DNA from 2 places in the Geobacillus sp. C56-T2 genome. Region 2 is predicted to be linked to the other one. Evidence: a T-box and tRNA genes for the amino acid it is inferred to sense, from the RefSeq annotation. Region 2 holds a T-box; the other holds one or more tRNA genes.

Region 1 (3,402 bases), 2.5 Mb from region 2:
AATACCCCCGCCTCGCAGCTCACCGTATACTACGGCGCTCCACTGCAAAAAGTTTCAGGCAACACGTTTATTGTACCATAGAATGAAAAAAGAGGGGCAGCCAAATCAAAGCCACCCCTCAAACCAACGAACGCCAACCGAAAAAGGACATCATTGCATCAATCATATGGCGGCCCACTTGCGCGCGCCGCGGCCGCATCACCATCCGCTATCGGCAGGGAGGAGATGGCGGCATCCGCGCTCCGGCAACCGGTTGACGTTGGTGCTCAATCAAATCAACTTTTCCCCAAACAGCGAACCCATTAAAGCGACGGCTACGGAAGCGGTTTTATTCCGTTCGTCCAAAATCGGGTTCACTTCTACAAATTCAGCAGACGTAATCAGTTGAGCCTCCGCTAACATCTCCATCGCCAAATGGCTCTCTCGGTACGTCAATCCCCCGATGACCGGTGTCCCTACTCCCGGTGCGTCGCTCGGATCAAGCCCATCTAAGTCAAGCGATAAATGAACCCCATCGGTCCGCTCTTTTAAATAGGCGATGGTTTCCTCCATCACCTTTGTCATGCCAAGTCGATCAACTTCATGCATCGTATAAATTTTGATTCCTTGCTCCCGAATAAACTTCTTCTCCCCCTCATCTAGAGAGCGCACACCGATCAACACAACATGCTCCGGTCTGACTTTCGGAGTATATCCCCCGATTTGCGTTAACGAAGGATGCCCAAATCCAAGGCTCGCCGCCAACGGCATGCCGTGAATATTTCCAGACGGCGATGTCTCTTCTGTGTTGACGTCGCCGTGCGCATCATACCAAATGACGCCAAGGCGTTCATAATGTTTTGCCACCCCGGCCAGCGTGCCGATGGCAATGCTGTGATCGCCACCAAGCACCAACGGGAAACGCCCGCGTTGAACGACTTGATCAACCGCCGCAGCGAGCTTTTCGTTCGCCTCCGCAACCGCTTTCAAATTGCGCAAGCGTGGATGCCCCTGTTCATGAATCCGATCCGCTTTTCCAATCGGAATGTCTCCTAAATCTTCGATGTCATCGTGAAGGTGTTCAAGACGCTCGACGACACCAGCATAACGCATCGCGCTCGGTCCCATATCGACACCGCGGCGCGTTTGTCCTAAATCCATCGGAACACCGATAATCGAGATTGGTTTCATGCTGTCTCCTCTCCTTTCCGTTTCCCATTGCCCTTTTATTGTAGAGGAAAGAAGGGAGATGACTCAACTTGACAACCTTTCGAATATTTATACTGATTTGCCGCCTAACGTGCCTAAACCCGTCATCTTTTCGTGCCCAAAGCGCGGCCTCATCTCCATGCTGTTGAACCTTTTCAGCGCGTTCATCGATGGTTTCTTCGACAAAAAAGCGGGCTCGCTCTTTAGTGAAAAAAAGAAAAAAGCAACCCGTTGTCTAAAAAAGGGTTGCTTTTGATGGAGCCTATCGGGATCGAACCGATGACCTCCTGCGTGCAAAGCAGGCGCTCTCCCAGCTGAGCTAAGGCCCCGCCCAAGCGGAAGACGGGACTCGAACCCGCGACCCCCACCTTGGCAAGGTGGTGTTCTACCACTGAACTACTTCCGCACATGGTGAGCCATGGAGGACTCGAACCTCCGACCCTCTGATTAAAAGTCAGATGCTCTACCTACTGAGCTAATGGCTCATGGTTTGGTATACACTCAGATCTTTGACGATGTCCCTTCCTCTACCAGCTGACTCAAAGATGCTGAGTGCGTCGGGACAACTCGCAGTCAACTCGAAGATGCATCGCTCGTTACTGAGCGAATGGCTCATGGTTTGGTATACACTCAGATCTTTGACGATGTCCCTTCCTCTACCAGCTGACTCGAAGATGCCGAGTGCATTGGGACAGCTCGAAGTAAGTTTCATGTTTTATGTGCAAAAAAATATGGCTGGGCTAGCTGGATTCGAACCAGCGCATCACGGAGTCAAAGTCCGTTGCCTTACCGCTTGGCTATAGCCCAACGCTATAAAGTGAAAACACCTTATCCGTTTATTATTATGGCCTGTTCCATGCTAATTATACATTCTCAATCAACCGTCCCCAAAGACGGTTGATTGAGGAATGAAAGTGACCCGTACGGGATTCGAACCCGTGTTACCGCCGTGAAAGGGCGGTGTCTTAACCACTTGACCAACGGGCCTAGAAATAAATGGAGCTTCCAACCGGGCTCGAACCGGTGACCTCTTCCTTACCATGGAAGTGCTCTACCTACTGAGCTATGGAAGCATAAAATGGCTCCGCAAGTAGGATTCGAACCTACGACCTACCGGTTAACAGCCGGTTGCTCTACCGCTGAGCTATTGCGGAACGACAAATGATGCGACTATTGTTTTCGACACTAATTATTATATCCATCCTGTTCTGGTTGTCAACCAGGAAGTTCATTCCTTCAAAACTAGATAACCGTTGGAAGAAGCCGCATTTCGTCCGGTCTAGCTCCGGCTCGCCTGCGCTTTTCTAGGTTAAGCCCTCGATCGATTAGTATCCGTCAGCTCCACGTGTCGCCACGCTTCCACCTCGGACCTATCGACCTCGTCATCTTCGAGGGATCTTACTCGCCTAACGCGATGGGAAATCTCATCTTGAGGGGGGCTTCACGCTTAGATGCTTTCAGCGCTTATCCCGTCCGCACATAGCTACCCAGCGGTGCCCCTGGCGGGACAACTGGTACACCAGCGGTGCGTCCATCCCGGTCCTCTCGTACTAAGGACAGCTCCTCGCAAATTTCCTACGCCCGCGACGGATAGGGACCGAACTGTCTCACGACGTTCTGAACCCAGCTCGCGTACCGCTTTAATGGGCGAACAGCCCAACCCTTGGGACCGACTACAGCCCCAGGATGCGATGAGCCGACATCGAGGTGCCAAACCTCCCCGTCGATGTGGACTCTTGGGGGAGATCAGCCTGTTATCCCCGGGGTAGCTTTTATCCGTTGAGCGATGGCCCTTCCATGCGGAACCACCGGATCACTAAGCCCGACTTTCGTCCCTGCTCGACCTGTCCGTCTCGCAGTCAAGCTCCCTTGTGCCTTTGCACTCTCCGAATGATTTCCAACCATTCTGAGGGAACCTTTGGGCGCCTCCGTTACCTTTTGGGAGGCGACCGCCCCAGTCAAACTGCCCACCTGACACTGTCTCCCACCCCGCTAAGGGGTGCGGGTTAGAATTTCAATACCGCCAGGGTGGTATCCCACCGTCGCCTCCACCGAAGCTGGCGCTCCGGCTTCTTAGGCTCCCACCTATCCTGTACAAGCGATACCAAAATTCCATATCAGGCTGCAGTAAAGCTCCACGGGGTCTTTCCGTCCTGTCGCGGGGAACCTGCATCTTCACAGGTAGTATAATTTCACCGGGTCTCTCGTTGAGAC
Region 2 (3,402 bases):
CCACTTTATACACTATACCACCTTGGCGATGGCATGTCAAGGAGCGGTTCTTGATAAACACAACGTCCTTCATTATAACCGAACATCTTTTTGTTGACAAGAGAAAAATGATAATTTTTTATAAAAACGTTTTGCTGTCCTTTTCTTCCTTGTTTTCGATGCAACGGGGCCGTCTTTCCGTGAAAATGCCGGCCTGACGCGGATGTTCATCCCCCGGTTGGAGGGCAGATCACGCTGCCCATGGACCTTTTCTATGAAACAAACGCGGCCCGACAAGCGGGCAGGCCGCCTGCGGGCCATTGTTGGCTTATCGTTCTTTCGCTCGTTTTTGCCGCACCTCTTCTTCCAGGCTAGCGATAAATTGATCTAGCGCGACCGTCCGACTTTCTTTTTCGCCGTAGCGGCGGACGTTGACCGCCCGCTCGGCCGCTTCTTTGTCGCCGACGACGAGCATGTACGGGATTTTTTGCATTTGCGCTTCGCGGATTTTATAGCCGATTTTTTCGTCACGCTCGTCGACTTCGACACGGAAGCCGTTCGCCTGCAGCGCTTGTTTTACTTCATATGCATAATCGAGGTGGGCTTCCGGCGACACCGGAATCACTTTCACCTGCACCGGGGCAAGCCACGTCGGGAACGCGCCTTTGTATTCTTCGATCAAGAAGGCGACAAACCGTTCCATCGTCGAAACGACGCCGCGGTGAATGACGACCGGGCGATGCGGCTTGCCGTCTTCGCCGATGTACGTCAAATCAAAGCGCTCCGGCAAGAGGAAGTCAAGCTGCACCGTTGAGAGCGTTTCGTCTTTGCCGAGCGCCGTGCGCACTTGCACATCGAGCTTCGGCCCGTAAAACGCCGCTTCTCCTTCGGCCTCGTAGTAGTCGAGCCCAAGCTCGTCCATCGCCTCGCGCAACATGCGCTGCGCCTTTTCCCACATCTCGTCGTCATCGTAATATTTTTCTTTATCGTGCGGATCGCGGTATGACAAACGGAACGAATATTCGTCGAGTCCAAAGTCTTTGTATACTTCCAAAATCAAGTTGACGACGCGCTTAAACTCGTCTTTGATTTGATCCGGGCGCACGAAAATGTGGGCGTCATTAAGCGTCATGCCGCGGACGCGCTGCAGCCCGGTGAGCGCTCCGGACATTTCGTAGCGGTGCATCGTGCCGAGCTCAGCGATGCGGATCGGCAGCTCGCGATAGCTGTGCAGCTTGCTTTTGTAAATCATCATGTGATGCGGGCAGTTCATCGGCCGCAGCACAAGCTGTTCGTTATCCATTTCCATCGGCGGGAACATGTTTTCTTTGTAATGGTCCCAATGGCCTGATGTTTTGTACAGCTCGACGCTGCCAAGCACCGGCGTATAGACATGATCGTAGCCAAGGGCGATTTCTTTATCGACGATGTACCGTTCGATCAGGCGGCGGATCGTCGCCCCTTTCGGCAGCCAAAGCGGCAGCCCTTGTCCGACTTGCTGCGACGTCGTAAACAACTCGAGCTCTTTGCCGAGTTTGCGGTGGTCACGCTCTTTCGCCTCTTCAAGCAAGTGCAAATAATGATCCAACTCTTCTTTCTTGAAAAAGGCCGTGCCATAGATGCGCTGCAGCATTTTGTTGTTGCTGTCGCCGCGCCAATAGGCGCCCGAGATGCTAAGGAGCTTAAACTCTTTGATTTTCCCGGTCGACGGCACGTGCACCCCGCGGCAAAGGTCGAAAAACTCGCCTTGCTCGTAAATGGAAATCGTCTCGCCTTCCGGAATGTCGCGGATCAACTCGAGCTTCAAGTCGTCGCCGATTTCCTCATACCGCCTTATGGCTTCTTCGCGGCTCACTTCTTTGCGGACGATGTCGAGATTTTCTTTGACAATGTTGCGCATTTCCGCCTCAATTTTCGGCAAATCATCCGGCGTGAGCTTATGCTCCATGTCGATATCGTAGTAAAAGCCGTTTTCAATGACCGGGCCGACGCCGAGCTTGACGTTGCCGTACAGCCGCTTGATGGCCTGCGCCATTAAATGGGCGGCGCTATGGCGCAAAATGTCAAGCGCCTCCGGCATGTCTTGGGTAATAATGACGAGTTCACCGTCTTCGTGAAGCGGCGTGCGCAAATCAACGAACCGGCCGTTCCATTTTCCGGCGATCGCTTTTTTCTTCAGCCCCGGGCTGATCGAGGCAGCGATGTCTTCGGTTGACGTTCCGCTTGGAAACTCCTTTTGCGCTCCGTCGGGGAACGTAATGCGAATGACGTCTGGCATAAACTTCACTCCTTTGCATTGGTATCAAAATAAAAAAACTCCTCCCTTAAAAAGGGACGAGTTTTCGTCGTGGTTCCACCCTTCTTCCCATGGCAAACCAACGCCATGGCTCAACACCGATAACGGCCGTCCGCCGGCGGCAACTACTGGGCGTAGCGTTCGCTGCCGCAGCTCTGAGGGGGTAAGCGCACTTTTCGTGTTAGGAAGGTTTCAGCCGCTGCCTTCCCTCTCTGGAAACCGTAAAAATGCGCCCATGTCCTCGTCATCGCTTTGTTTTCCTCTTATCTATGACGACATTATAGCGAAAACGGTCGAGAAAATCAACATTCTCCCCCATGCCCGGCATTGGCGGCAAACAACCGGGAAAAGTCGGCGCGGCTGTGGAGACGAAGCCGTTCTTCAAACACGTTTTGGATCGTCTGCACCATGCCGTCATCGGGGTCATCCGTGTACAGTTCAATTTCCGACGGGGCGAGCGAAACAAGCGGCGCCAGCACCGATGAATCGATGTACATCGGCTGGCTGACGACAAGATGGCGGTCGATCATTTGCCTCACGTCTTCCGCGGACAGCTCCCGCCGCTCGCTGTCATAGAACAAAAAGCGAGGCGGATCATGCAGCAAATACAGCCGCGGCCATGCCGGTTTCCTTGCAGCGACGCAATCGCGCAACGTCTGCACAAAGGTTTGGTATTCTTGTTCAAGCTTATATTCATCGATCGCCAGTTCGACATAATGCTGCAACCGCTCCATATACGGTTTCAACCGAAACATCGCAAACGAGGAAAACGAAAACGACAGCTCGTCGCGCAAAAAGGCGCGGAACGCTTCAACCAAAAGCGCCGTTCGCGAAGCGGCAAACGCCGGCCCTTTTCGGTAATCGCGCCGCTCGCCGTCCAAAAACGAATGGGCGAGCGCCAAAATTTGCTGCTGTTCTTCCGGGTCGCGAAAATAAAACCAATCGGAAATCATCGTTAGCATGAACCGATCTTCCATATGTTCGCGCACAAACGCCGTCATCGCTGGGATGATTTGCGTTTCCAGCGCACGCGCTTCCTCGCCTTGTATGTAAACCGCCACCGTTTTCTTTCCGTCATACGCGGCATGAAACAGCGGAGCATCGGCCGGTTTTCGTTCGTTCAGCAG

The links. A T-box is a leader RNA that pairs with one kind of tRNA and senses whether it is charged. The one in region 2 lies ahead of thrS (threonine--tRNA ligase), so its partner is inferred to be a tRNA-Thr.
Region 1: it encodes a tRNA-Thr, which carries the amino acid that the T-box ahead of thrS (threonine--tRNA ligase) is inferred to sense. The anticodon was not compared.

The regions. Positions count from the first base shown of each region.
Region 1 covers NZ_VJWB01000001.1:157,603-161,004, reverse strand. Annotated here, with positions in the region: gene rocF (arginase) at 271-1,170, opposite strand; gene GC56T2_RS00915 (hypothetical protein) at 1,229-1,444, shown strand; tRNA gene GC56T2_RS00910 (tRNA-Ala) at 1,445-1,517, opposite strand; tRNA gene GC56T2_RS00905 (tRNA-Gly) at 1,523-1,594, opposite strand; tRNA gene GC56T2_RS00900 (tRNA-Lys) at 1,598-1,673, opposite strand; tRNA gene GC56T2_RS00895 (tRNA-Gln) at 1,921-1,995, opposite strand; tRNA gene GC56T2_RS00890 (tRNA-Glu) at 2,104-2,175, opposite strand; tRNA gene GC56T2_RS00885 (tRNA-Thr) at 2,186-2,261, opposite strand; tRNA gene GC56T2_RS00880 (tRNA-Asn) at 2,268-2,342, opposite strand; rRNA gene GC56T2_RS00875 (23S ribosomal RNA) at 2,494-3,402, opposite strand, start outside.
Region 2 covers NZ_VJWB01000001.1:2,666,510-2,669,911, forward strand. Annotated here, with positions in the region: gene thrS (threonine--tRNA ligase) at 308-2,257, opposite strand; T-box leader at 2,307-2,532, opposite strand; gene ytxC (putative sporulation protein YtxC) at 2,578-3,402, opposite strand, start outside.